DNA from 2 places in the Bacillus sp. AL-1R genome. Region 2 is predicted to be linked to the other one. Evidence: a T-box and tRNA genes for the amino acid it is inferred to sense, from the RefSeq annotation. Region 2 holds a T-box; the other holds one or more tRNA genes.

Region 1 (14,577 bases), 2.1 Mb from region 2:
GATAAATTCCATGGTTTACAAGATGTTGAGCAACGTTACCGTCAAAGATATTTAGATTTAATGAATATGGACAGTCGACAAACATTTATTGCTCGCAGTAAAATTATCCAATCTATGAGACGTTATTTAGATAGCCAAGGTTATTTAGAAGTTGAAACTCCTATGTTACATGCTATTGCAGGAGGAGCTTCTGCAAGACCATTTATCACTCATCATAACGCGCTTGATATGGAATTATATATGCGTATTGCAATTGAGCTACACTTAAAACGACTAATTGTAGGTGGACTTGAAAAAGTTTATGAAATTGGTCGAGTATTCCGTAATGAAGGTATTTCTACTCGCCATAACCCAGAGTTTACGATGATTGAATTATATGAAGCTTATGCTGATTATGCTGATATCATGGAACTTACTGAGAATCTAATCGCTCATATTGCTAAAGAAGTATTAGGTACTACAACTATTCCTTATGGTGAGTATACGGTGAACCTAGAGCCAAAATGGACTCGACTTCATATGGTAGATGCGATTAAAGAAGCTTGTGGAGTAGATTTCTGGCCAGAGATGTCAGTTGAGCAAGCAAGAGAATATGCTAAAGAACATAATGTTGAAATTAACGAGAATATGTCTGTTGGTCATATTATTAACGAATTCTTTGAACAAAAAGTTGAAGAAACATTAATTCAACCTACATTTATTTATGGTCACCCTGTTGAAATTTCACCGCTAGCGAAAAAGAATGCTGACGATCCACGTTTTACTGATCGTTTTGAGTTATTTATTGTGGCGCGTGAACATGCTAACGCATTTACAGAGTTAAATGATCCAATTGACCAAAAAGAACGTTTTGAAGCACAGCTAAAAGAACGTGAGCTTGGTAATGATGAAGCACATATGATGGATGATGATTACATCGAAGCATTAGAACATGGTATGCCACCAACTGGTGGTCTTGGAATAGGTATTGATCGATTAGTTATGTTGCTAACTAATTCTCCTTCAATCCGTGACGTTCTACTGTTCCCATTAATGAGACATAAATAAGATTTTATAATTAACTGGCTAAAGGAATACTTTTAGCCAGTTTTTTTATGATTTGATGTATCTTTTTAAAAGAATAAGGACATCATTTATTTATTGGAATCTGCTATAAACTATCTGAATAAAAAGAATTTAAATTTAGGTATTGTATTTTGTTTTTATAGGTGTTATATTATTAAACGTTGTCACGTTAATTCGAAACAACAACGAAAAAAACTTTTAAAAAAACATTGACAACATTCGAAAGAAAATGTTAAGATGTTTAAGTCGCCTAAAGAGCGATAAAGTGATCTTTGAAAACTAAACAAAACATGAAGTAAACGTCAATTATTAGTTTTTTGAGCAATACAAGATTTAAACTTAACTTTTATGGAGAGTTTGATCCTGGCTCAGGACGAACGCTGGCGGCGTGCCTAATACATGCAAGTCGAGCGGACTAATGGGAGCTTGCTCCCGTTAGTTAGCGGCGGACGGGTGAGTAACACGTGGGCAACCTACCTGTAAGACTGGGATAACTTCGGGAAACCGGAGCTAATACCGGATGACATTAAGGAACTCCTGTTCTTTAATTGAAAGATGGCCTCGGCTATCACTTACAGATGGGCCCGCGGCGCATTAGCTAGTTGGTGAGGTAACGGCTCACCAAGGCGACGATGCGTAGCCGACCTGAGAGGGTGATCGGCCACACTGGGACTGAGACACGGCCCAGACTCCTACGGGAGGCAGCAGTAGGGAATCTTCCGCAATGGACGAAAGTCTGACGGAGCAACGCCGCGTGAGCGATGAAGGCCTTCGGGTCGTAAAGCTCTGTTGTTAGGGAAGAACAAGTGCTAGTTGAATAAGCTGGCACCTTGACGGTACCTAACCAGAAAGCCACGGCTAACTACGTGCCAGCAGCCGCGGTAATACGTAGGTGGCAAGCGTTGTCCGGAATTATTGGGCGTAAAGCGCGCGCAGGCGGTTTCTTAAGTCTGATGTGAAAGCCCCCGGCTCAACCGGGGAGGGTCATTGGAAACTGGGAAACTTGAGTGCAGAAGAGGAAAGTGGAATTCCAAGTGTAGCGGTGAAATGCGTAGAGATTTGGAGGAACACCAGTGGCGAAGGCGACTTTCTGGTCTGTAACTGACGCTGAGGCGCGAAAGCGTGGGGAGCAAACAGGATTAGATACCCTGGTAGTCCACGCCGTAAACGATGAGTGCTAAGTGTTAGAGGGTTTCCGCCCTTTAGTGCTGAAGTTAACGCATTAAGCACTCCGCCTGGGGAGTACGGTCGCAAGACTGAAACTCAAAGGAATTGACGGGGGCCCGCACAAGTGGTGGAGCATGTGGTTTAATTCGAAGCAACGCGAAGAACCTTACCAGGTCTTGACATCCTCTGACAACCCTAGAGATAGGGCTTTCCCTTCGGGGACAGAGTGACAGGTGGTGCATGGTTGTCGTCAGCTCGTGTCGTGAGATGTTGGGTTAAGTCCCGCAACGAGCGCAACCCTTGATCTTAGTTGCCAGCATTCAGTTGGGCACTCTAAGGTGACTGCCGGTGACAAACCGGAGGAAGGTGGGGATGACGTCAAATCATCATGCCCCTTATGACCTGGGCTACACACGTGCTACAATGGATAGTACAAAGGGTTGCAAGACCGCGAGGTGGAGCTAATCCCATAAAACTATTCTCAGTTCGGATTGTAGGCTGCAATTCGCCTACATGAAGCCGGAATCACTAGTAATCGCGGATCAGCATGCCGCGGTGAATACGTTCCCGGGCCTTGTACACACCGCCCGTCACACCACGAGAGTTTGTAACACCCGAAGTCGGTGGGGTAACCTTTTAGGGGCCAGCCGCCTAAGGTGGGACAGATGATTGGGGTGAAGTCGTAACAAGGTAGCCGTATCGGAAGGTGCGGCTGGATCACCTCCTTTCTATGGAGACATCATGAACCGACGGTTCATGTATGAAATGTTTCTTCATTGTTTTGTTTAGTTTTGAGAGTTCACTCTCAACATTTGTACCTTGAAAACTAGATAATGTCATTCATTAAACTGCGTAAGTTTAATTCAATTAGTTTTAAAATTAGTTAAGTTAGAAAGGGCGCACGGTGGATGCCTTGGCACTAGGAGTCGATGAAGGACGGGACTAACACCGATATGCTTCGGGGAGCTGTAAGTAAGCTTTGATCCGGAGATTTCCGAATGGGGGAACCCACTACTCGTAATGGAGTAGTATCTTTACCTGAATACATAGGGTACTGAGGACAGACCCAGGGAACTGAAACATCTAAGTACCTGGAGGAATAGAAAGCAATAGCGATTTCCCAAGTAGCGGCGAGCGAAAAGGAAGATAGCCCAAACCAAGAGGCTTGCCTCTTGGGGTTGTAGGACACTCTATACGGAGTTACAAAGGAACGGGGTAAATGAAGCGACCTGGAAAGGTCCGTCGAAGAAGGTAAAAACCCTGTAGTTGAAACCTCGTTCCCTCTTGAGTGGATCCTGAGTACGGCGGAACACGTGAAATTCCGTCGGAATCTGGGAGGACCATCTCCCAAGGCTAAATACTACCTAGTGACCGATAGTGAACCAGTACCGTGAGGGAAAGGTGAAAAGCACCCCGGAAGGGGAGTGAAAGAGAACCTGAAACCGTGTGCTTACAAATAGTCAGAGCTCGTTAACGAGTGATGGCGTGCCTTTTGTAGAATGAACCGGCGAGTTACGATCCCGTGCAAGGTTAAGTTGAAGAGACGGAGCCGCAGCGAAAGCGAGTCTGAATAGGGCGATTTAGTACGTGGTCGTAGACCCGAAACCGAGTGATCTACCCATGTCCAGGATGAAGTTCAGGTAACACTGAATGGAGGTCCGAACCCACGCACGTTGAAAAGTGCGGGGATGAGGTGTGGGTAGCGGAGAAATTCCAATCGAACTCGGAGATAGCTGGTTCTCCCCGAAATAGCTTTAGGGCTAGCCTTATGTGTTAGAGTCTTGGAGGTAGAGCACTGATTGGACTAGGGGCCCCCAACGGGTTACCGAATTCAGTCAAACTCCGAATGCCAATGACTTATCCATAGGAGTCAGACTACGAGTGATAAGATCCGTGGTCAAGAGGGAAACAGCCCAGACCGCCAGCTAAGGTCCCAAAGTATACGTTAAGTGGAAAAGGATGTGGAGTTGCTTAGACAACCAGGATGTTGGCTTAGAAGCAGCCACCATTTAAAGAGTGCGTAATAGCTCACTGGTCGAGTGACTCTGCGCCGAAAATGTAACGGGGCTAAACGTATCACCGAAGCTGCGGATTGATACCATTTGGTATCAGTGGTAGGGGAGCGTTCTAAGGGCGTTGAAGCTAGATCGTAAGGACTGGTGGAGCGCTTAGAAGTGAGAATGCCGGTATGAGTAGCGAAAGACGGGTGAGAATCCCGTCCACCGTATGCCTAAGGTTTCCTGGGGAAGGCTCGTCCTCCCAGGGTTAGTCAGGACCTAAGCCGAGGCCGACAGGCGTAGGCGATGGACAACAGGTTGATATTCCTGTACCACCTCATTTCCGTTTGAGCGATGGAGGGACGCAGAAAGATAGGGTAAGCGCGCTGCTGGATATGCGCGTCCAAGCAATTAGGCTGATGTGTAGGCAAATCCGCACATCATAAGGCTGAGTTGTGATGGCGAGGGAAATATAGTACCGAAGTTCCTGATTCTACGCTGCCAAGAAAAGCTTCTAGCGAGGAAATAGGTGCCTGTACCGCAAACCGACACAGGTAGGCGAGGAGAGAATCCTAAGGTGAGCGAGAGAACTATGGTTAAGGAACTCGGCAAAATGACCCCGTAACTTCGGGAGAAGGGGTGCTCTTTTGGGTGTATGCCCGGGAGAGCCGCAGTGAAAAGGCCCAAGCGACTGTTTAGCAAAAACACAGGTCTCTGCGAAGCCGCAAGGCGAAGTATAGGGGCTGACGCCTGCCCGGTGCTGGAAGGTTAAGAGGAGGGGTTATCCCTTACGGGAGAAGCTCTGAATTGAAGCCCCAGTAAACGGCGGCCGTAACTATAACGGTCCTAAGGTAGCGAAATTCCTTGTCGGGTAAGTTCCGACCCGCACGAAAGGCGTAACGATTTGGGCACTGTCTCAACCATAGACTCGGTGAAATTATAGTACCTGTGAAGATGCAGGTTACCCGCGACAGGACGGAAAGACCCCGTGGAGCTTTACTGCAGCTTGATATTGAATTTTGGTACAGCTTGTACAGGATAGGTAGGAGCCTGAGAAGCCGGAGCGCTAGCTTCGGTGGAGGCGTCGGTGGGATACTACCCTGGCTGTATTGAAATTCTAACCTAGAGCCGTGATCCGGCTCGGAGACAGTGTCAGGTGGGCAGTTTGACTGGGGCGGTCGCCTCCTAAAGAGTAACGGAGGCGCCCAAAGGTTCCCTCAGAATGGTTGGAAATCATTCGAAGAGTGTAAAGGCATAAGGGAGCTTGACTGCGAGACCTACAAGTCGAGCAGGGACGAAAGTCGGGCTTAGTGATCCGGTGGTTCCGCATGGAAGGGCCATCGCTCAACGGATAAAAGCTACCCCGGGGATAACAGGCTTATCTCCCCCAAGAGTCCACATCGACGGGGAGGTTTGGCACCTCGATGTCGGCTCATCGCATCCTGGGGCTGTAGTCGGTCCCAAGGGTTGGGCTGTTCGCCCATTAAAGCGGTACGCGAGCTGGGTTCAGAACGTCGTGAGACAGTTCGGTCCCTATCCGTCGTGGGCGCAGGAAATTTGAGAGGAGCTGTCCTTAGTACGAGAGGACCGGGATGGACACACCGCTGGTGTACCAGTTGTTCTGCCAAGAGCATGGCTGGGTAGCTATGTGTGGAAGGGATAAGTGCTGAAAGCATCTAAGCATGAAGCCCCCCTCAAGATGAGATTTCCCATAGCGTTAAGCTAGTAAGACCCCTGAGAGACGATCAGGTTGATAGGTCAGAGGTGGAAGCGTGGTGACACGTGGAGCTGACTGATACTAATCGGTCGAGGACTTAACTAACAAGTTTGATAATGACATTATCTAGTTTTGAAGGTACAAAAATTATTATAAAAAACTTCAAAAAAGTTATTGACTTTAAAATGAAATTTGATATAATAATTAATGTCCTAAAGAAAAGAATCAAGTGATGATAGCGAAGAGGTCACACCCGTTCCCATACCGAACACGGCAGTTAAGCTCTTCAGCGTCGATGGTAGTTGGGGGTTTCCCCCTGTGAGAGTAGAACGTCGCTTGGTTTGATGGAGGATTAGCTCAGCTGGGAGAGCACCTGCCTTACAAGCAGGGGGTCGGCGGTTCGAGCCCGTCATCCTCCACCATATGCCGACTTAGCTCAATTGGTAGAGCAACTGACTTGTAATCAGTAGGTTGGGGGTTCAAGTCCTCTAGTCGGCACTCTTTATGAGCCATTAGCTCAGTAGGTAGAGCATCTGACTTTTAATCAGAGGGTCGAAGGTTCGAATCCTTCATGGCTCACCATTTTCTAAAAAAGAAAATATTGCGGGTGTGGCGGAATTGGCAGACGCGCTAGACTTAGGATCTAGTACTTCGGTGTGGGGGTTCGAGTCCCTTCACCCGCACCATTTATCTTGTTAATCAGTATATGCGGAAGTAGTTCAGTGGTAGAATACAACCTTGCCAAGGTTGGGGTCGCGGGTTCGAACCCCGTCTTCCGCTCCATATATACTGCCGGGGTGGTGGAATTGGCAGACACACAGGACTTAAAATCCTGCGGTTGGTGACAACCGTGCCGGTTCGAGTCCGGCCCTCGGCACCATTTATAATATGCGCCCGTAGCTCAATTGGATAGAGCGTTTGACTACGGATCAAAAGGTTATGGGTTCGAGTCCTTTCGGGCGCGCCATATTACGGGAAGTGGCTCAGCTTGGTAGAGCACCTGGTTTGGGACCAGGGGGTCGCAGGTTCAAATCCTGTCTTCCCGACCATTTTAATAAGGGGCCTTAGCTCAGCTGGGAGAGCGCCTGCCTTGCACGCAGGAGGTCAGCGGTTCGATCCCGCTAGGCTCCACCAAGATGATCTTTGAAAACTAAACAAAACATGAAGTAAACGTCAATTATTAGTTTTTTGAGCAATACAAGATTTAAACTTAACTTTTATGGAGAGTTTGATCCTGGCTCAGGACGAACGCTGGCGGCGTGCCTAATACATGCAAGTCGAGCGGACTAATGGGAGCTTGCTCCCGTTAGTTAGCGGCGGACGGGTGAGTAACACGTGGGCAACCTACCTGTAAGACTGGGATAACTTCGGGAAACCGGAGCTAATACCGGATGACATCAAGGAACTCCTGTTCCTTGATTGAAAGATGGCCTTGGCTATCACTTACAGATGGGCCCGCGGCGCATTAGCTAGTTGGTGAGGTAACGGCTCACCAAGGCGACGATGCGTAGCCGACCTGAGAGGGTGATCGGCCACACTGGGACTGAGACACGGCCCAGACTCCTACGGGAGGCAGCAGTAGGGAATCTTCCGCAATGGACGAAAGTCTGACGGAGCAACGCCGCGTGAGCGATGAAGGCCTTCGGGTCGTAAAGCTCTGTTGTTAGGGAAGAACAAGTGCTAGTTGAATAAGCTGGCACCTTGACGGTACCTAACCAGAAAGCCACGGCTAACTACGTGCCAGCAGCCGCGGTAATACGTAGGTGGCAAGCGTTGTCCGGAATTATTGGGCGTAAAGCGCGCGCAGGCGGTTTCTTAAGTCTGATGTGAAAGCCCCCGGCTCAACCGGGGAGGGTCATTGGAAACTGGGAAACTTGAGTGCAGAAGAGGAAAGTGGAATTCCAAGTGTAGCGGTGAAATGCGTAGAGATTTGGAGGAACACCAGTGGCGAAGGCGACTTTCTGGTCTGTAACTGACGCTGAGGCGCGAAAGCGTGGGGAGCAAACAGGATTAGATACCCTGGTAGTCCACGCCGTAAACGATGAGTGCTAAGTGTTAGAGGGTTTCCGCCCTTTAGTGCTGAAGTTAACGCATTAAGCACTCCGCCTGGGGAGTACGGTCGCAAGACTGAAACTCAAAGGAATTGACGGGGGCCCGCACAAGTGGTGGAGCATGTGGTTTAATTCGAAGCAACGCGAAGAACCTTACCAGGTCTTGACATCCTCTGACAACCCTAGAGATAGGGCTTTCCCTTCGGGGACAGAGTGACAGGTGGTGCATGGTTGTCGTCAGCTCGTGTCGTGAGATGTTGGGTTAAGTCCCGCAACGAGCGCAACCCTTGATCTTAGTTGCCAGCATTTAGTTGGGCACTCTAAGGTGACTGCCGGTGACAAACCGGAGGAAGGTGGGGATGACGTCAAATCATCATGCCCCTTATGACCTGGGCTACACACGTGCTACAATGGATAGTACAAAGGGTTGCAAGACCGCGAGGTGGAGCTAATCCCATAAAACTATTCTCAGTTCGGATTGTAGGCTGCAACTCGCCTACATGAAGCCGGAATCACTAGTAATCGCGGATCAGCATGCCGCGGTGAATACGTTCCCGGGCCTTGTACACACCGCCCGTCACACCACGAGAGTTTGTAACACCCGAAGTCGGTGGGGTAACCTTTTAGGGGCCAGCCGCCTAAGGTGGGACAGATGATTGGGGTGAAGTCGTAACAAGGTAGCCGTATCGGAAGGTGCGGCTGGATCACCTCCTTTCTATGGAGACATCATGAACCGATGGTTCATGTATGAAATGTTTCTTCATTGTTTTGTTTAGTTTTGAAGGATTATCCTTCTATTATAGATATGGGCCTATAGCTCAGCTGGTTAGAGCGCACGCCTGATAAGCGTGAGGTCGATGGTTCGAGTCCATTTAGGCCCACCATATCTTTTATAAAATAAATATGGGGCCTTAGCTCAGCTGGGAGAGCGCCTGCCTTGCACGCAGGAGGTCAGCGGTTCGATCCCGCTAGGCTCCACCATTTTTTTATTTTGTACCTTGAAAACTAGATAATGTCATTCATTAAACTGCGTAAGTTTAATTCAATTAGTTTTAAAATTAGTTAAGTTAGAAAGGGCGCACGGTGGATGCCTTGGCACTAGGAGTCGATGAAGGACGGGACTAACACCGATATGCTTCGGGGAGCTGTAAGTAAGCTTTGATCCGGAGATTTCCGAATGGGGGAACCCACTACTCGTAATGGAGTAGTATCTTTACCTGAATACATAGGGTACTGAGGACAGACCCAGGGAACTGAAACATCTAAGTACCTGGAGGAATAGAAAGCAATAGCGATTTCCCAAGTAGCGGCGAGCGAAAAGGAAGATAGCCCAAACCAAGAGGCTTGCCTCTTGGGGTTGTAGGACACTCTATACGGAGTTACAAAGGAACGGGGTAAATGAAGCGACCTGGAAAGGTCCGTCGAAGAAGGTAAAAACCCTGTAGTTGAAACCTCGTTCCCTCTTGAGTGGATCCTGAGTACGGCGGAACACGTGAAATTCCGTCGGAATCTGGGAGGACCATCTCCCAAGGCTAAATACTACCTAGTGACCGATAGTGAACCAGTACCGTGAGGGAAAGGTGAAAAGCACCCCGGAAGGGGAGTGAAAGAGAACCTGAAACCGTGTGCTTACAAATAGTCAGAGCTCGTTAACGAGTGATGGCGTGCCTTTTGTAGAATGAACCGGCGAGTTACGATCCCGTGCAAGGTTAAGTTGAAGAGACGGAGCCGCAGCGAAAGCGAGTCTGAATAGGGCGATTTAGTACGTGGTCGTAGACCCGAAACCGAGTGATCTACCCATGTCCAGGATGAAGTTCAGGTAACACTGAATGGAGGTCCGAACCCACGCACGTTGAAAAGTGCGGGGATGAGGTGTGGGTAGCGGAGAAATTCCAATCGAACTCGGAGATAGCTGGTTCTCCCCGAAATAGCTTTAGGGCTAGCCTTATGTGTTAGAGTCTTGGAGGTAGAGCACTGATTGGACTAGGGGCCCCCAACGGGTTACCGAATTCAGTCAAACTCCGAATGCCAATGACTTATCCATAGGAGTCAGACTACGAGTGATAAGATCCGTGGTCAAGAGGGAAACAGCCCAGACCGCCAGCTAAGGTCCCAAAGTATACGTTAAGTGGAAAAGGATGTGGAGTTGCTTAGACAACCAGGATGTTGGCTTAGAAGCAGCCACCATTTAAAGAGTGCGTAATAGCTCACTGGTCGAGTGACTCTGCGCCGAAAATGTAACGGGGCTAAACGTATCACCGAAGCTGCGGATTGATACCATTTGGTATCAGTGGTAGGGGAGCGTTCTAAGGGCGTTGAAGCTAGATCGTAAGGACTGGTGGAGCGCTTAGAAGTGAGAATGCCGGTATGAGTAGCGAAAGACGGGTGAGAATCCCGTCCACCGTATGCCTAAGGTTTCCTGGGGAAGGCTCGTCCTCCCAGGGTTAGTCAGGACCTAAGCCGAGGCCGACAGGCGTAGGCGATGGACAACAGGTTGATATTCCTGTACCACCTCATTTCCGTTTGAGCGATGGAGGGACGCAGAAAGATAGGGTAAGCGCGCTGCTGGATATGCGCGTCCAAGCAATTAGGCTGATGTGTAGGCAAATCCGCACATCATAAGGCTGAGTTGTGATGGCGAGGGAAATATAGTACCGAAGTTCCTGATTCTACGCTGCCAAGAAAAGCTTCTAGCGAGGAAATAGGTGCCTGTACCGCAAACCGACACAGGTAGGCGAGGAGAGAATCCTAAGGTGAGCGAGAGAACTATGGTTAAGGAACTCGGCAAAATGACCCCGTAACTTCGGGAGAAGGGGTGCTCTTTTGGGTGTATGCCCGGGAGAGCCGCAGTGAAAAGGCCCAAGCGACTGTTTAGCAAAAACACAGGTCTCTGCGAAGCCGCAAGGCGAAGTATAGGGGCTGACGCCTGCCCGGTGCTGGAAGGTTAAGAGGAGGGGTTATCCCTTACGGGAGAAGCTCTGAATTGAAGCCCCAGTAAACGGCGGCCGTAACTATAACGGTCCTAAGGTAGCGAAATTCCTTGTCGGGTAAGTTCCGACCCGCACGAAAGGCGTAACGATTTGGGCACTGTCTCAACCATAGACTCGGTGAAATTATAGTACCTGTGAAGATGCAGGTTACCCGCGACAGGACGGAAAGACCCCGTGGAGCTTTACTGCAGCTTGATATTGAATTTTGGTACAGCTTGTACAGGATAGGTAGGAGCCTGAGAAGCCGGAGCGCTAGCTTCGGTGGAGGCGTCGGTGGGATACTACCCTGGCTGTATTGAAATTCTAACCTAGAGCCGTGATCCGGCTCGGAGACAGTGTCAGGTGGGCAGTTTGACTGGGGCGGTCGCCTCCTAAAGAGTAACGGAGGCGCCCAAAGGTTCCCTCAGAATGGTTGGAAATCATTCGAAGAGTGTAAAGGCATAAGGGAGCTTGACTGCGAGACCTACAAGTCGAGCAGGGACGAAAGTCGGGCTTAGTGATCCGGTGGTTCCGCATGGAAGGGCCATCGCTCAACGGATAAAAGCTACCCCGGGGATAACAGGCTTATCTCCCCCAAGAGTCCACATCGACGGGGAGGTTTGGCACCTCGATGTCGGCTCATCGCATCCTGGGGCTGTAGTCGGTCCCAAGGGTTGGGCTGTTCGCCCATTAAAGCGGTACGCGAGCTGGGTTCAGAACGTCGTGAGACAGTTCGGTCCCTATCCGTCGTGGGCGCAGGAAATTTGAGAGGAGCTGTCCTTAGTACGAGAGGACCGGGATGGACACACCGCTGGTGTACCAGTTGTTCTGCCAAGAGCATGGCTGGGTAGCTATGTGTGGAAGGGATAAGTGCTGAAAGCATCTAAGCATGAAGCCCCCCTCAAGATGAGATTTCCCATAGCGTTAAGCTAGTAAGACCCCTGAGAGACGATCAGGTTGATAGGTCAGAGGTGGAAGCGTGGTGACACGTGGAGCTGACTGATACTAATCGGTCGAGGACTTAACTAACAAGTTTGATAATGACATTATCTAGTTTTGAGGGTACGAAGTACAACTCAAATACAAATCAGGTGATTATTGCGAAGAGGTCACACCCGTTCCCATACCGAACACGGCAGTTAAGCTCTTCAGCGTCGATGGTAGTTGGGGGTTTCCCCCTGTGAGAGTAGAACGTCGCCTGGTAACAAAAAGCATCAGCTATTAAGCCGATGCTTTTTTTATATTTAAAAATAGATCAAAAAAATAATTTTTTAATAAAGTATAAAGGAAAAAAAGCTTCTTAAAAGAATTGTATAACATATATATTTATATATTGATAAAGATAAATTGCCCAACTGGCGAGCCTTTAGGCAAAGACAGAGAGATCATAGGGATTAAATTTCTAATACATTACCGATTTATACAATTCTTAATGGTCAAAAATAGGATTAAGAGCAGTATCGTTTGGAAAAAATGGTAAAGAGATAATAGTTGAAATTTTTCATGAAAGGAATATAATAATAGTCAAAGATAGTCAAAGTCAGTAAAGGTGGTAAATAGATGAAGAATATATCAGATATTATTGAACAATATCTAATGCACTACTTTGACATATCTGATAAAGATTATGTCGAGATAAAAAGAAGTGAAATAGCAAATAAATTTGATTGTGTACCTTCTCAAATAAATTATGTAATTAATACAAGATTCACACTAGAAAGAGGATATGTAGTAGAAAGTAAACGTGGCGGTGGAGGGTATATTCGAATTATTAAGGTGCAATTTCATGACAAAGCAAGCGTAATTGATCAAATATTAAGTAGCTTCACTAACAAAATTGCACAGTCTAGCGCGGAGGATTATATTCGCTTACTACTTGAAAAAAATGTAATTACTGCGCGCGAGGCAAAAATGATGTTAAGTGTGCTAGATCGCTCTGTAATAATGGTAAATTTACCTTATCGAGACGAATTAAGAGCAAGAATGTTCAAGGCAATGCTAAGAAGTTTAAAGTATAAATAGAATATGGAGGTTGCCCATAATGATTTGTCAGGAATGTAAAGAACGTCCGGCAACATTACACTATTCTAAAATTATTAATGGTGAGAAAACAGATATTCACTTATGTGAGAGATGCGCAAATGAATCGAACAATAAATATATTTTTTCTGAAATAGGTGGTTATTCTGTAAATGATTTGTTAGCTGGATTATTTAAAGGTAATACTGGTATTTATGAAATGAAGAAAAATAAGTTTCATCATGATTCCCAAGTTGAATGTCCTAGATGTAAAATGACATTTCAAAAGTTTACTAAAATTGGCCGTTTAGGTTGTTCAACTTGTTATGAAACATTCATGGATCAGATGAAACCAATTGTTAAAAGAATTCATAGTGGTAATGTATCGCATACAGGGAAAATACCTCAAAAGATTAACGGTGCGATTTCCTTGAAAAGGAAGCTACAAGACTTGAAATCCCAAATGAAAACTCTTATTGATAATGAAGAGTTTGAGCAAGCAATAAAAATTCGGGATGAAATTCGTGAAATTGAAAAAGATTTACAAGCCCTTCAAAAGGAGGTGGAGTAAGTTACATGTCTATTAAACGAATTATTAATGAAGCGATCAGTCCATGGATGAAACAAGAAGGTCCTGATGACGATATCGTTTTAAGTAGTCGTATTAGGTTAGCTAGAAACTTCAGTGCATATTTATATCCAACATTACTTAGCCAAGACAAGGCTAAAGAAATTTGTCATTTAGTTAAACATTATTTTGAAGGTAGTACAGCTTTACCAAAAGGACCTTTTGAATATATTGAAATTAATAAGTTAGAACCAGTGGAGAAAAGAGTGTTAATCGAAAAACACTTAATAAGTCCTAATTTAGTTCAAGAGTCAGTACATGGTGCATGTATACTATCTCAGGATGAACAAATTAGCATTATGATCAATGAAGAAGACCATTTAAGAATTCAAGCTCTATTTCCAGGTTTACAACTTAGAGAGGCACTTACTCAAGCGAATCATATTGATAATTATATAGAAAGTCAGCTTGAATATGCTTTTGATGAAACAATTGGTTATTTAACCAGCTGTCCTACTAATGTTGGTACCGGATTAAGGGCCTCCGTGATGATGCATCTTCCAGCATTGGTCATCACAAAACAATTTAACCGTTTAATTCCAACTATTAATCAACTTGGGTTAGTAGTAAGAGGAATTTATGGTGAAGGTAGCGAAGCATTAGGTAATATCTTTCAGATTTCGAATCAAATTACATTAGGGAAATCGGAAGAAGAAATTATAGAGGATTTAACCACAATCGTACAACAACTGATCAAACACGAGAAATCAGCAAGAGATGCACTCGCAAGAACTTCTTTAATTCTTTTAGAAGATCGAGTCTTTCGTTCTCTAGGTACATTGAAATATGGAAGAATTATAGAAACAAAGGAAAGTGCTAAGTGTTTATCGGATGTACAATTAGGGATTGATTTAGGTTTAATTGATGGTTTATCGAAAAACTTTTTACATGAATTAATGATATTAACTCAACCTGGTATATTACAACAGTATGTAGGTGGTCAACTCACCCCCGAAGAAAGGGA
Region 2 (14,577 bases):
TTGGAGGTAAGACTAATCCGCTATTATCACCGTGAACCATTATTAATGCACCGATTACCCTTGTTGTCATACCCCAAGAAGTTTGGTGTACATATTGTCTTTTCGAGTTTCTATCTGTGTATTGAATATCAAATGCTTTCGCAAATCCATCTCCAAAGTTATGAGAAGTACCACTTTGTAATGCTTTCCCATCGTGCATTAAGCTTTCAATTGTATAAGTAGCTTTCGCACCTGCGAATTTTTCTTTTTCTGTTTTTTGACCTTTAATAACAGGTATTGCTAAGAAATCTTCTAAGAAATTAGCATAAACATTTAGCATTTGAATTGTTTCTTTTTGTGCTTCTTCAGCGGTTGCATGTGCTGTGTGTCCTTCTTGCCATAAGAATTCAGTCGTTCTTAAAAACGGTCTAGTTGTTTTTTCCCAACGAACAACTGAGCACCATTGATTATATAATTTTGGTAGGTCATTATAGCTTTCAACTGTTTTTGAAAAATGTTCACAAAATAGTGTTTCGGATGTAGGACGAACTGCTAATGGTTCAGCTAATTCATCATGACCACCATGTGTTACCCAAGCAACTTCTGGTGCAAATCCTTCAACATGATCCGCTTCTTTTTGTAATAAAGATTTAGGGATAAATAATGGCATATATACATTTTCATGATCTGTTTGCTTAAATTGAAAATCTAATTCTTTCTGGATATTTTCCCATAATGCATAACCATAAGGTCTTAAAATCATACAACCTTTAACACTTGAGTAATCGACTAATTCTGCTTTTTTTACGATATCTGTGTACCATTGTGCAAAATCAACATCCATATCTGTAATTGCTTCAACAAATTTTTTTGTCGTCATTTTCTCTACTCCTATTCATTTTTTAGAAAATAAAAAACGCACGAGAATAATCAACAAAGGGACCATTCTCGGCGTTACCACCCTAATTACTATATAGAAAATACGAAATAAGCAAAAATGATAAACAAAAAACGCCATGAATAATCAAAAGGGACCATTCATGGCGTTACCACCCTACTTATTATGTAAAAACTCTACATAATCTCTTAACATCTTTAACGGGAAAACCGCTGTAGCCTACTATTATTTCGGTACAGAGACTCCAAGGCTGGTTCAGTTTATTCACTTTAGGAATTTGCACCACCCATTCCCTCTCTTAAAAGCTAATAAACTTACTATTCCTTTTCTAAGTCATCTATTAATTTAAAGTTATAATACGTGAACAAATTCTAACTGTCAATAAGTAGTATACCCATTTTTTAAAAATTTCTTACATTTCTTACTATATAGCCTCATTTTTTAATTCTTTTGTTCGTTTCTTTGGTAAAGGTATTTCAGATAACAGCATACCACCAACAATAAAAGTCCCACCGATTATTGTTTGGATCGATAATGTTTCATTTGCAAAAATGACTGCGGTAAATGCAGCAAAAACAGGTTCAAAAATAAAAATTAATGCTGCTTTCGTTGAAGAAATATGTTGTTGCGCAAACATTTGAACCCAAAACGCAATACTCGTACAGAATACCGCAGTTACGATCACCGCAAAAATGAATGTCGGGTTGACCCAGAGTTCTTTTGAAAATGAAACGGATGTATCTTCAAAAATGAAAGAGAAAACCGAACTACTAATGCCAACTGTTGCTAGTTGAATCGTTGTAAAGGTGAGTGGATCCATTTGTTTCGTAAACTTTCCGGATAAAATAATATGGAATGCAAATGCAAACGCTCCAAAAAGTGTAAGGACATCTCCAATATTGACAGAAAATGAGTCCCCTAACGTTAAGAAACTTAGTCCAAGTAATGCAATTAAACAGGCGATTACTGTAGACCAGCTTGACCGTTCTTTATAGACTAAATATAAAAGAACAGGTACTAATACAACACAAAGACCAGTTATAAAACCTGATTTTGATGTAGCTGTATACTTTAATCCAAATGTTTGAAGTAAATACCCTAAAAACAACATGAATCCAATACCACTAGTAATAACGATTTGTTTTACCGTTAATTTAGTTTTTTGTTTTCTTTTCACTAAAAATGGCAAAAGGACTAAAGTTGCGAGGATAAATCGAAATGCGTTAAAAGCAAACGGTTCAACGTATGCAATCGCATTTTGGACTACTACAAATGTTGTGCCCCAAAGTAATGTTACGATAATTAATGAGATGGTAGCTATTCTATCTATTCTCAGGTCTTTCATCCCCCTCCACATAATTGGCCCCTATAAAACGCATGTAAGAAAACTCGTTGATTGACAAGTTTAATTGGCGACTATGTTGTAATCACTTCATTATTGCCAACTTACTCCCAATTAACGTAAAAAAAGATGTGAATTTACCACATCCAAGCACTTTAATTTTATTGGTTCCACAATTAATTATATCTTCATTTTATCATAGTGTGTAATGAATTTGTCTTATAACTGTAAAATTTCTCTATCTTATGATAGTTTTTATGGAAATTTTGTCCAAAATCTATTGAGTTCATGATTGACTTTAGCGATTCCTCATCCATATACTTAAATACAGTAACATAGAGAAAGGTGATTGGATGGATTTTGAAATTACATATTTATCGTTTTATGTTGTTACTGTGGAAGGTAAAGGTGAACAATCAGATAAACGGTATAAACATTTTCAAACATTAGATGAATCAATGTTTGAAGAAAGCGCATTAAAAGGGTTTTTAGAAGGTGAACTTGAAAGAATTGTAAATCGAAAAGTTGAAAAACATCCAAAATCTGATTCTGTACCTACGAAATTAGGTCACTTTATCGTCGAAGAAGGCCACTCGTTAGACTCAAATCCAAATTATAACTTATTCCAGCGAATAAGAAATGCTAAATCAATTGAAGATTTTAAAGCGGAAAATGAAACGTTAGTCATTAATTACATTGATACAAGTGCAGTTCGCGGAGGAGCATTTCTAGTTATTCAAGCGAAACTAAGAAAATATTTTGATGATCCATTCTTATTTGTCCTAAAGTGTGATTTTGAACCAAAAGTTGCTTCCATTTCAGATGAATCTACTCTCATAAAAACGGTTGAAATGGCGATTACAACGAAAAATATGAAATCGATTCAATACCCTTATATGGAAGAATTAGGGATGATCTCAGAGAGTGAATTAAAAATCCATCAAGCTTCTCATGCAAGATATTTTGAAGATTTCTTAAAATTTGTTTCCTATTCTGAATCAATGCCGGAAATTGTAAAATCTCAAGTCATGGAAATGGTTTATGACAAGATTGAAGATGTTTTTGAAGAAGAAAGTGTTGAAAGACAACAATTCGATGCAGCAATGGAAGTTTGGGCAGCTAGTCCTAAGCGTGAGATTCAAGAACATTTTACCCCTACTGAAGTAATCGAAGCAGCCGCACAAATCGTGGAACATACACCAGAAATTGAATTATCATTTAAAGCGGACCACTTTTCTGTAAAAGGATTACTAGCAGATTTTGGCGATAATCTCCATATTGCGAAAGTAAACGGTCGATATGTCGTTATTTTAGAAGCGGATACATTGCAATTTGAGAAAGGATTTTCTCCAATAGAGTTTTTGAAACCAGATGAGTTGGATGATGTCATTGAGCGAATTGGTCAGAAAGGTAATATGCCAGGATATTAAACAATCGAAAAACTCAAAATTTAAAAAAAATATAAGACAGTTTGCTATTTCTAGCTTACTGTCTTTTTGTCTTTTCAATTTGAAAAATTTTAGATAAAATCTCTCTTCGTTTTTCTTCCAAGGCATAATAATTCTTTTAAATTTGAAATCAGTCTATTTTCCTCTCCTCAAGACGTTTATTAAATTAAAACTTGTCGACGATTATTACGAATTACTCCTAATTTCGATCATTTCTTTTAGTTTTCTATTTTAATATAGTATATGTTAACTAAAAAAAATAATTAGTTGACATATAATTGAAGTTTCATTAATATGAGTATAGTTATCAGAAAATTGTTATTAGGAGAATTAGAATGAAAATCAAAGAAATTACATTTGTAGCAATGTTTGCAGCAGTTATGGCTGTTCTTGGACAAGTCCCTCCGATTATGTTATCCTTTACACCGGTTCCTATTACATTACAAACTCTTGGCGTTCTTCTTACTGGTGGTGTTTTAGGTGCTAGATTAGGTGCATTAAGCCAAACGATCTTTTTATTATTAGTTGCAGTTGGCATGCCACTTTTATCTGGTGGACGTGGTGGTTTTAGTGTATTTGCTGGACCGAGTGTTGGTTATTTAATTTCATGGCCTATTACGGCTTTTGTAATTGGGTATTTATTATCACGCTTTAAAACATTAAAATTAAAACATGTCTTATGGATTAACTTGACTGTTGGAATTCTATTAATCTATTTAATCGGTATCCCAATTCAAGCTTTTATGATGCAAATTCCAGTTCTAACAGCGGTTAAATTAAGTTTAGTGTATATTCCAGGAGATGTATTAAAAGCGATTCTTGCTTCAATTTTAGTTTTCAAACTAAGACAGCAAACTGTGTTTTCAAGCACTTTGGCAAAAAATTATTCAAATCAATCAACAGAAAATATGTAAAATCTGATGAGACACTCTTGTTGTGTCTCTTTTTTATAGAGGTGATTGTAAATGGCAAATATTACAGAAACTTATCAGAAAAACGCTAGATTGACACCTGATAAAATTGCGATCCATACGAGTAATCAACAAATCAGTTACAAAAAATGGAATGAGTTAATTAATCAAACGGCTAATTGGCTACAATCTTATCAATCAAATTCGAAAACAATTGGTATTCTTTTACCGAATGGTATATCGTTTTTGCAGATGTTTGCAGGAGCTTCAAAAGCAGGATGGATCGCTGTACCTTATGATATGAAATGGAATCTAGCGGATTTGGAAAAAAGGGTTAAACTCTCGAATCCTTCTATCATTGTTACAACAAAAGAAATGTATAAAAAGATTCATAAGATTCATCCATATGTAAAGGTATTAGATGATATTTTACTAGAAATTGATAAATTCGATTCTTTATCTTCATTAGAAATTACTGAGAACCTACCTTTCTATGTCGGATTTACTTCTGGTACAACCGGGAGCCCGAAAGCATTTATTCGTTCTCAAAATTCATGGGTTGCTAGCTTTGATTGCAATCGCTATGACTTTGGTTTAGATGAAACGGATCAAATCCTTATACCTGGAGCTTTAATCCATTCTCATTTTCTATATGGTGCGATTAGTACATTATATTTAGGAGGAACCGTTATCCTTTTAGAAAAGTTTTCTCCTTTAAACTTACTATCACGAATCAATACTTTGCCTATTACGACAGTTTATGTTGTTCCGACAATGATTGAAGCATTATTAAAAGAAGGTATTCAAGTTCATCATGCGATAAAAATACTTTCGTCCGGTGCAAAGTGGACTGAAAAATCCAAAATTGAATTTCGTCATTTGTTTCCTGCAATGACGATCTACGAATTTTTTGGAGCTAGTGAACTTAGTTTCATTACTGTTTTGTCTGATCAAGATGGTGTACATAAGGCAAAAACGGTCGGAAAACCATGTTATGGTGTGGAGTTACAAATTCGTCGACCAGATCAAGAGTTAGCTAAGCCGAATGAAACTGGAAAAATATATGTAAAAAGCAACTATTTAATAAATGGGTATTTTGAAGAAAATGAAAGAACCATTCACCCAATTCATGATGATGATGGTTGGGCTACTGTTCATGATATGGGCTTTATTGATGAAGCCGGTTTTTTAACAATTAACGGACGAGAAAAAAACATGATTCTATACGGAGGTATTAGTATTTTTCCCGAAGAAATCGAAAAGGTGATCGCTCTTCATCCTGATGTAGAAGAAGTTGCAGTCGTAGGTCTTTCAAATCCGTATTGGGGTCAAATTGTTGCGGCAGTGATCAAAGGAAAATCGAATTCGTTTGAGTTAAAAAGATTTTGTAAAACACATTTATCAGCTTATAAAATACCTCGTAAATGGTTTTTTCAAAATGAAATGCCGTATACGACTAGTGGAAAAATAGCACGCGCAGAGTTAATTAAACAAATCGAAATGCAGGTGACGAACAATTAAAAGAGCTGTCATTGTTAATGCGAAACGAACACCTATTGGAAAAAAAGGTGGAATATTACGAGATTTTCAACCACATGAGCTTGCTGCCCCATTGCTAAAAGCTTTGGCAAGTGGGTTAGAAGACAAAATTCAAGACATCATTTTAGGCAATGTTGTAGGACCAGGTGGAAATATCGCTCGAGTTTCTGCATTAGAAGCGGATCTTCCCCTTTCAGTTCCAGGGATTACAATTGATCGTCAATGTAGTGCAGGATTAGAAGCGATCCGAATGGCTTGTTACTTCATTCAAGGCGGTGCTGGAAATTGCTATCTTGCTGGAGGAGTTGAAAGTACTAGTACCTCCCCATTTCCTGCTAGAGCGAGATTTGCACCGGACAAAATTGGTGATCCAGATATGGGAATTGCTGCAGAAAATGTAGCAAAAAAATACGATATCACAAAAGAAGCGCAAGATCAGTATGCATTATTAAGTTATACACGAAGCTTTGAATCTCATCAAAATGGATATTTCAATGAAGAAATTATTCCAGTCGGTGATGTCGATCAAGATGAAGTGTTTTTCAAAAAAAGGAAAATGGAAGAACTTTTAAAAAGAGCAAAACCTGTATTTAAAAAGAACGGTACAGTCACTGCTGCAAATAGTTGTGGAATTCATGACGGGGCCTCCGCTGTTTTAATCATGGAGGAAAATGAAGCGATAAAAAACGGTTTAAAACCGGTTTTACGCTTTGTAGACAGTCAGGTTTCGGGTGTTCATCCTAATTATCCAGGTGCGGCTCCGATCCCTGCAATTCAAGATTTATTAAGTAGAAACAAATTAACAGTAGCAGATATTGAACTATATGAAATAAACGAAGCTTTTTCTTCTAAAGTACTAGCCTGTTCGAAGGAACTTTCTATCCCTACCTCTAAGTTAAACAGTTGTGGTGGTGCACTAACGATTGGTCATCCATATGGGGCTTCTGGGAGCATCATGGTGACGAGACTTTTTTATGAAGTACAAAGAAGAAAAAACTTACAATCAAATTATGTAGTCGCTGCTATTGGAAGTGGTGGTGGAATCGGATTAGCTGTCTTATTCGAAGTCGTAAAATAAGGTTAAAAAGTCAGAAAGTAGTAAGTAGTATAACGAGGGGTGTACATATGAAAGTAATTGGTTCAATTGATCTACATACACGTTGTAAACATTACCATACAGAAAGAGATATCATTGCCATTAAATTTAAATGCTGTGATACATATTATGGATGTTATTATTGCCATGAGGAAAGTACGAATCATGAACCAAAAGTCTGGAGCAAAGATGAATGGCAAACAAAAGCAATTCTTTGTGGCAACTGTCATGAGGAATTAACAATTCAAGAATATCAGACTTGTAACTACAAATGTCCTAAATGTGAATCTGATTTTAATCCAGGATGCAAAAATCATTATCATTTGTATTTTGAGTAAATAGTTTTTATAATCGTTTTCTATTTAATGATCATATATAAAAAACAGGATCCCCTAAAAAGTTTATAATTTGGGGACATCCTGTTTTTTATTATTAAATCGTATTAAACGATTATGATTGTGTTTGAAAAGCAACTCTTAAACCTAACCCAATATACACAATCCCAATCGCTTTTCCCATCCATTTTGATCCTTTTGTTTTTTTGCTAAAGATTTTTTTCTTGATTACACTTGATAAAAGCACTAGTAAAGTTGTATACAAAATACTAAGTAATACAAATGTCAGACCAAGCGTTAAAAGTTGGACGATTACTGAGTTCCCATTATGTTGTACAAATTGTGGTAAAAGTGCTAAGAAAAATAATGCAGTTTTAGGGTTTAATACCTCGATCAGAACTGCTTGACGAAAGGAGAGTTTACTATTTATTTCTTTTTGTTCAGTTGATTTTTTACTGTTTTTCGATTTTTTTATGATGGCAGTGATTCCTAAATAAAATAAATAAGCTGCTCCTAAATATTTAACGATTTCAAATGCTAAAGAAGAAGTCATTAAAATTGCCGATAATCCAAATACAGATGCGCATGTATGAATTAAATCACCGACAGCAATCCCAACGCCTGTTAAAATGCCATTCCATTTCCCACCTTTCATTGTTTGGGATAATGTTAAAAGTACTGCGGGTCCTGGTATTAAAAATAATGTTAATACGACTAATATAAATGAAAGCATGATGATGGTCTCCTCTCTATCTGTTATTTTTTAGAATATTATACAACATTAATTGGCTAAAATTGTCATTTATTTCAATAAAAATAAGCCGCTTTCCAAATTAGGAAAACGGCATTTGCATTTCAACAATTATAGTATTTCAATATACCCTTCTGTTCCATGAACACGTATTTTTTGCCCGTCTTTTATCAGTTTAGTCGCATTCTCTACTCCAACAACTGCTGGTAAACCATATTCTCTTGCGATGACCGCGCCGTGTGTCATCAGTCCACCAACTTCAGTGACCAGTCCTTTTATTGCTACAAATAATGGTGTCCAACTTGGGTCGGTAAATGAGGTGACTAAAATGTCACCCTCTTCTAAGTTTGCATCTTCCATATTTATAATAACACGCGCTCTTCCTTCGATTACACCCGAAGAAACAGCTAAACCTACAATAGCTTCATGAGGAAGATTTTCCCGTTTGTATTCACCTACAATGATTTCACCATCGGATGTGATCACTCGTGGAGGTGTTAGTTTCGTAAATAATTCGTACTCTTCTTTTCTTTTCTTAATGATTTGGTCATCTAGTTTTTTTGTACGAATGACTTCGTGTAATTCCTCAAAAGTAAGATAAAAAATATCTTCAACTTCAGAAATGACATTCGATTTAACTAGTTGTTCAGCTTCTTTCATTAAAGCTAGCTTATACACAAAATAGCGACTAACCATTCCATATTTCGGATATTCACGATATCCAATGAAATTTCTGATTAGACTAATTACTTCCTTTATTTCTTCTGCTTTTTGTTTGCCATCCGGTAATTGCAACAAGCGTTCTACAAGTTCTTGTTCTTTTTGCATCGCTTTTTGTAGCCCTTGCTCAAATTTCTGTTTACTTGCATGCGGCTCAAAGTTTTTAATATTACTAAGAATCATAGGGACGAGTATAGACGGTTTTTCGCTCCATCTTGTTCTAGTAAGATCAATTTCTCCAGTACATCGCATGCCATATTTTCTTAAATAATCATCGATTGCGTCTTTCGTTTCCTGTCCGCCTTCAAATGTAAGCAATTCATCTATAAAGTCATCATCTTGTACATGCTGTAAATAATCGATTACTTCTGGATAAGGACGAATTACATCCGCTACATCCATTAGTGCCAAACCCATTTCTGAAGTAATATTATTTGGGACAGATTGTGTAAGAGTATCTCCTACATTCTTTTCATCTAACCAGTCGTTTATTTTTTCATTGATCCATTCTGTCGCGTTCATAGCAGACATAAAAACTGCCGAACTTCGTGGGTCAAATAGTAACTCTCGTAATTTCTGTAAATCTTCTAAAATAAAATCCATTAAATCCGTTCCTGATTTTGTTTGTATGTTTTGTTTTAACACTTCGATTGATGTTTCGTTTTTCTTAATTAAATCAGTAACAATTTTTGGATCGTTTTCGATGAGTGCTTTAAAACTCGACGAAGATTGTTCTTGAACATTTCGATTAGGAGTTGTTTCCTTATTCTCAACGGATGATTCGATAAAATCTTCTCGTGCTACAACCTTTAATAAAGCGTCTTTTAAGAGCGGATCAGATTTTCCTATAGCTTCTATAAACATTTTTCTTCGATCAGGTGAAGCAAGATTTTGTGAGATATCGACAAATAATCTACCACCTGCTTCACGCATCGGTGCCCTAGTCGTTAGCATCCAAAACGATAATCCCAATGGTTTAATAGGATCAGTCATCATTTGTTGATGTCCTACAGATAGATAGACGTGTTTTTCTTGGTCATCCACTTTAGGAATTGGATATAAAGTTGTGATTGGACGACTTTGGACAATATAAAATGTATCGTCTATTAAACACCACTCAATATCTTGTGGACAATGGAAATAATTTTCTATTTGTCTACCAATTTGTGCTAGTTGTAAAATTTGTTGTTCTGTAAGTGTTTGAGTGTTTTGTTTTTGAGGATCAATCTGTTGTGACGCTGTTCCGCCTTCTTTCCGACCATAAATTGCCATTTTTTTTGTAGCGATTCTCTTATCAATGATTTCATTATCTTGTACCTTATAACAATCGGCCGATACTAAACCAGAAACTAACGCTTCTCCAAGTCCAAAACTTGCATCGATTGATAGCACTTTTCGATTGGAAGTAATAGGATCAGCAGTAAATAATATCCCTGAAGCCTGCGGAAAAACCATTTTTTGAATGATAACGGATAAATAAACTTGACTATGGTCAAAATTATTTTGCATTCGATAAATAACTGCACGATCTGTAAATAACGAAGCCCAACATTTACTAATATGTTGTAGGATATTTTCCTTCCCAATAATATTTAAATAAGTGTCTTGTTGGCCAGCAAAAGAGGCATGTGGCAAATCTTCAGCGGTTGCACTAGAACGCACAGCGTATGCATATTCTTCGCCGAATTTGGAGAGATAATTTGAAACGACATTCACAACATCGGTAGGGATTGGTACTTCCAAAATAATGTCTCGAATCTTCCTACTAATCTCACTAATTTGATTTCGGTCTTTTACATTTAGCTTTGCTAATTGACCCAACAAAGTTTGGTAAGATTCGTTTTGTTCAATAGCTTTTTGGAACCCCACTGTTGTAATACAAAATCCTTCTGGTACTTTTATCGTTGGAATTTTTGATAATTCACCTAAATTTAATCCTTTTCCTCCAACAAGTAAAAGTTGTGTTTTATCAATCTCCTGGAAATCGAGAACTAAAGAATTCATTCCACATCTCTCCTTACCTTTATTGTCTATTGATTTTATCAGTACAAAATAAGAAGATAAAGTCTACAATGACCATTTTTTTTATGGTATAATTAAAGTAGGAAGAGTACGTCAAAAATTGGTTAATGAATTTACACATACATAATGAAAAAAAGCACAGATTAAATTCTGTGCTTTTTCTTTATTCAATTGATGCGATTGCTTTTCTACCAAATTGTTTATTGTATAATTCTTTATATAATCCATTTTTCATTAACAACTCTTCATTTTTGCCTTCTTCAACGATTTGCCCATCCTTTAACACAATGATATGATCGGCAGCCATAATCGTTGAAAGTCGGTGTGCGATCACTATGGACGTTTTATTTTTTAATAATCCTTGTATTGCACTTTGAATATAAAATTCAGATAAGGTATCTAACGAGGAAGTTGCTTCATCAAGAATAATAATTTCAGGGTTTTTCAATAATACACGAGCGATTGAAATTCTTTGTTTTTCGCCTCCTGAAAGCTTGATTCCTCGATTTCCAACAATTGTTTCATAACCTTTTGGTAAGCCCATTATGAAATCGTGAATATATGCTGCCTTACAAGCATTCATAATTTCTTCATCTGATGCATCCGGGCTTGCATATAATAAGTTTTCTTTAATCGTTCCATTAAATAAATAGCTATCCTGTGTAACAAGTCCAATATGAGACCGTAATGATTCTAGCGTGAATTCTCTAATATCACGACCGCCAATTTTGATTGAGCCTGATGTCAAATCATACAAACGAGGAATTAAATTAGTGATTGTTGTTTTACCAGCACCACTCGGACCAACTAATGCAGTCATCGTACCAGATGGAGCAATAAAAGAAATATTTCGCAATGCTGTTTTATCCTTCTGGTATGAAAATGATACATCGCTAAATTCAATATCTAAATGAGTAACATTCATTTCGGTAGCATCATCACGATCTTTAATCGTTAATTTCATATCGAAATATTCAAAAATACGTTCAAATAAAGCGATTGAACTTGTAATATTTACATAAAGATTGGTTAATTGTCCAACTGGTCCGTATAAACGACCAAGTAATGCAACAAAGCTAATAATCGCTCCAATTGTAATCTGATCGTGAATATATAAATATCCACCATATAAATAAATGAGCATTGGGCCGATGCTAGTAAAGGTTGATAGAATCATCATAAACCAGCGCCCTGCCATCGATTCCTTTATTTTAAGATTAGTAGCCTGTACATTAATGTCATCAAAATTTTTAAATTCCCTTTGTTCCTTTGTAAAAAGCTTCATTAATAAATAACCACTAATATTTAATGTTTCTTGTATAATATGATTTTGCTCACTTGTCTTTTCCTGTGTTTGTTTTGAAATACTCCAACGAACATTACCCATTTTACGCGTCGGTAGAATAAATAATGGTACAATGATTAACCCTAATATCCCAAGCCTCCAATTCACTATTAACAGTGTGGTAGCAGTTGAAATTAAGATGAATAGATTATTAGCGAAATTCACTATTGTATTATCAAATACAGCTTTAACACCTGAAATATCACTCGTCATTCGAGTAATTACTTCACCTTGCTTTACATTAGAAAAAAATTGGAGTGGCATTTGTTGTAAATGAAGATACATTTGGTTTCTCATATCGTAAATAATTTTTTGAGAAACATATGCATTTAAATAATTTTGATACACACCTAATAACCCTGAAATAATCGTCGTACTAAGTGAGGCAAGTACGAGATAGATTAAAAGACTTAAATCTTTGTTTGGTAATGCAGTATCAACAATATGTTGAATGATGATCGGCGGTAAAATGCCTAGTACTGAAGTAATTAATAATATAAGCACGACAAGTAAAGTTTGTTTCCAATACGGAATAAAATATTTTCCAATTCTAAGTAATATTGCCTTTGTAATATTTGGTTTTTGTGCGTTTTCATCAAATTTCATCCGCCCAAAACCATGGGGACCCATTGGAGGTCCACCACCCCATCCTGACATAATGATACGTCCTCCTTATTTCGAACAATTCGTTTGTTCATTTAATAAATCAGTTAAAATTTTTTTTTGCATGTCTATAAGTATAGTAAGCTCATCCTGTGAAAATTGTTCCAGTGAATTTGCTAAACTTTTATATGCTTCTGATTCTTCACGATACCGTTGACATAAAGCTTCCCCATCAGGTGTTAAAAATAATTGTGTTTCTCGGCGATCAATAGTTGATGTTTCTCTTTTTACATAATTTTTCTTCTCCAACTCATCAATACTAAGACTTACTCTGCTTTTAGCAGTACTAATTCGTTCAGTTAATTCTTTTTGTGATAGACCTTCATTATTTCGAATTGAATTTAGAATTATTAACTGCTGGAAGGTTATCCCAAGTTTTGTTGCGGTTTGTAAGTTTATTCTTTTAAGCTGACGCGCAATAGAAACAAACGAATTTGTTAAATCGATTGCATTTTGAAAATCTGGCATCATCTCACTCCTTACATTAGTTTATTTTATAAACTGTTTACATTGTAAACTAATAATAAAACTTTTTTGTTGAATTGTACAATTAAAAATTATTAATAAAAAAGACAAAAGAGTATATCCTACTGCATTTCTTAAATTTTGAAGTGTATTCGAACCTAATTTGTGAAATATTTAGGTGTTTAAATCGTTAGAATAACTGGAGGTAAATTTAGAATGGCGGATAATAATCTAGTATTTGGGCCAGTTCGAAATCCTTCTTTACCTCATTGGATTCAATAATTGAAGTTGAAAATGAGGAAAAATTCCCAAAACTGATCGAAGAAGATCCAGCAAAGATCGCTGGAATCATGACTACGGAATATCATCCAATGCTTGCAGTACTACCTAAACATACTTCATAAAGTAGTTTTTGAAAAAAGAAAACTAATTAAAAAAAGCAATCGGAACAGTGGTTTGTCCAATTGCTCTTTCGATTGCAATAATTTGTTTTTTTACTTTATATAATTTTAATCACTTTTGTTTCAAGTAAGTATCTTTAAAATAAACCTGCTTCCTTTGCCGCTTCAAAACTAACTTTTGTAAATTCAGCTGGATCTAAATTAACATTTTCCCAATGCATATACATCAATCTTGGTTTATCAAACAGCCAATGGTTATGAACTGCAGTCACTGTAATTCCCCTTTTACGTAAAGCAGTCATTAGTGGGTTAATTTCTTTCTGGCGGACAACTGATTCACCAAGGTTTAAACCATTATCCTCAAAAGATAGCATAAATGGAAGTGCTAATGGAGAACGAGTCCTACGACCTAAAATAGTTGCATTAATATCACGAAGACGCATAATTACACATACAGGTGTAGCTTGAACAACTACTCCTCCAATCATATCGGCAAGTTTTTGACAAGTTGACATATTGATCACTCTCTTCATACTTTTTAATTTTACTCAGTATCATATGAAGAAAATATAGGGCTGGTGTCTATCTAATCATTTATTACTCATTGTTGATCGCATCTATTTTCTAAGGAAAACGATAAAATTTGAAGAAAATCCTTTAAT

The links. A T-box is a leader RNA that pairs with one kind of tRNA and senses whether it is charged. The one in region 2 lies ahead of proS (proline--tRNA ligase), so its partner is inferred to be a tRNA-Pro.
Region 1: it encodes a tRNA-Pro, which carries the amino acid that the T-box ahead of proS (proline--tRNA ligase) is inferred to sense. The anticodon was not compared.

What each region holds. Positions count from the first base shown of each region.
Region 1 covers NZ_CP197469.1:4,345,887-4,360,463, reverse strand. The annotation lists gene lysS (lysine--tRNA ligase) at 1-1,047, shown strand, start outside; rRNA gene ACSBO6_RS20870 (16S ribosomal RNA) at 1,411-2,960, shown strand; rRNA gene ACSBO6_RS20865 (23S ribosomal RNA) at 3,114-6,051, shown strand; rRNA gene rrf (5S ribosomal RNA) at 6,172-6,287, shown strand; tRNA gene ACSBO6_RS20855 (tRNA-Val) at 6,293-6,368, shown strand; tRNA gene ACSBO6_RS20850 (tRNA-Thr) at 6,372-6,444, shown strand; tRNA gene ACSBO6_RS20845 (tRNA-Lys) at 6,453-6,528, shown strand; tRNA gene ACSBO6_RS20840 (tRNA-Leu) at 6,550-6,632, shown strand; tRNA gene ACSBO6_RS20835 (tRNA-Gly) at 6,655-6,729, shown strand; tRNA gene ACSBO6_RS20830 (tRNA-Leu) at 6,738-6,826, shown strand; tRNA gene ACSBO6_RS20825 (tRNA-Arg) at 6,837-6,913, shown strand; tRNA gene ACSBO6_RS20820 (tRNA-Pro) at 6,919-6,995, shown strand; tRNA gene ACSBO6_RS20815 (tRNA-Ala) at 7,005-7,080, shown strand; rRNA gene ACSBO6_RS20810 (16S ribosomal RNA) at 7,163-8,712, shown strand; tRNA gene ACSBO6_RS20805 (tRNA-Ile) at 8,805-8,881, shown strand; tRNA gene ACSBO6_RS20800 (tRNA-Ala) at 8,903-8,978, shown strand; rRNA gene ACSBO6_RS20795 (23S ribosomal RNA) at 9,058-11,995, shown strand; rRNA gene rrf (5S ribosomal RNA) at 12,054-12,169, shown strand; gene ACSBO6_RS20785 (CtsR family transcriptional regulator) at 12,527-12,988, shown strand; gene mcsA (protein-arginine kinase activator protein McsA) at 13,008-13,556, shown strand; gene mcsB (protein-arginine kinase McsB) at 13,562-14,577, shown strand, end outside.
Region 2 covers NZ_CP197469.1:2,230,802-2,245,378, reverse strand. The annotation lists gene proS (proline--tRNA ligase) at 1-859, opposite strand, end outside; T-box leader at 1,006-1,217, opposite strand; gene ACSBO6_RS10475 (DMT family transporter) at 1,302-2,222, opposite strand; gene ACSBO6_RS10470 (DUF3900 domain-containing protein) at 2,573-3,649, shown strand; gene ACSBO6_RS10465 (biotin transporter BioY) at 4,003-4,581, shown strand; gene ACSBO6_RS10460 (AMP-binding protein) at 4,633-6,099, shown strand; gene ACSBO6_RS10455 (acetyl-CoA C-acyltransferase) at 6,095-7,195, shown strand; gene ACSBO6_RS10450 (CHY zinc finger protein) at 7,243-7,551, shown strand; gene ACSBO6_RS10445 (LysE family translocator) at 7,664-8,281, opposite strand; gene ppsA (phosphoenolpyruvate synthase) at 8,411-11,023, opposite strand; gene ACSBO6_RS10435 (ABC transporter ATP-binding protein) at 11,205-13,043, opposite strand; gene ACSBO6_RS10430 (MarR family winged helix-turn-helix transcriptional regulator) at 13,059-13,517, opposite strand; gene ACSBO6_RS10425 (hypothetical protein) at 13,784-13,918, shown strand; gene ACSBO6_RS10420 (DUF1259 domain-containing protein) at 14,053-14,430, opposite strand.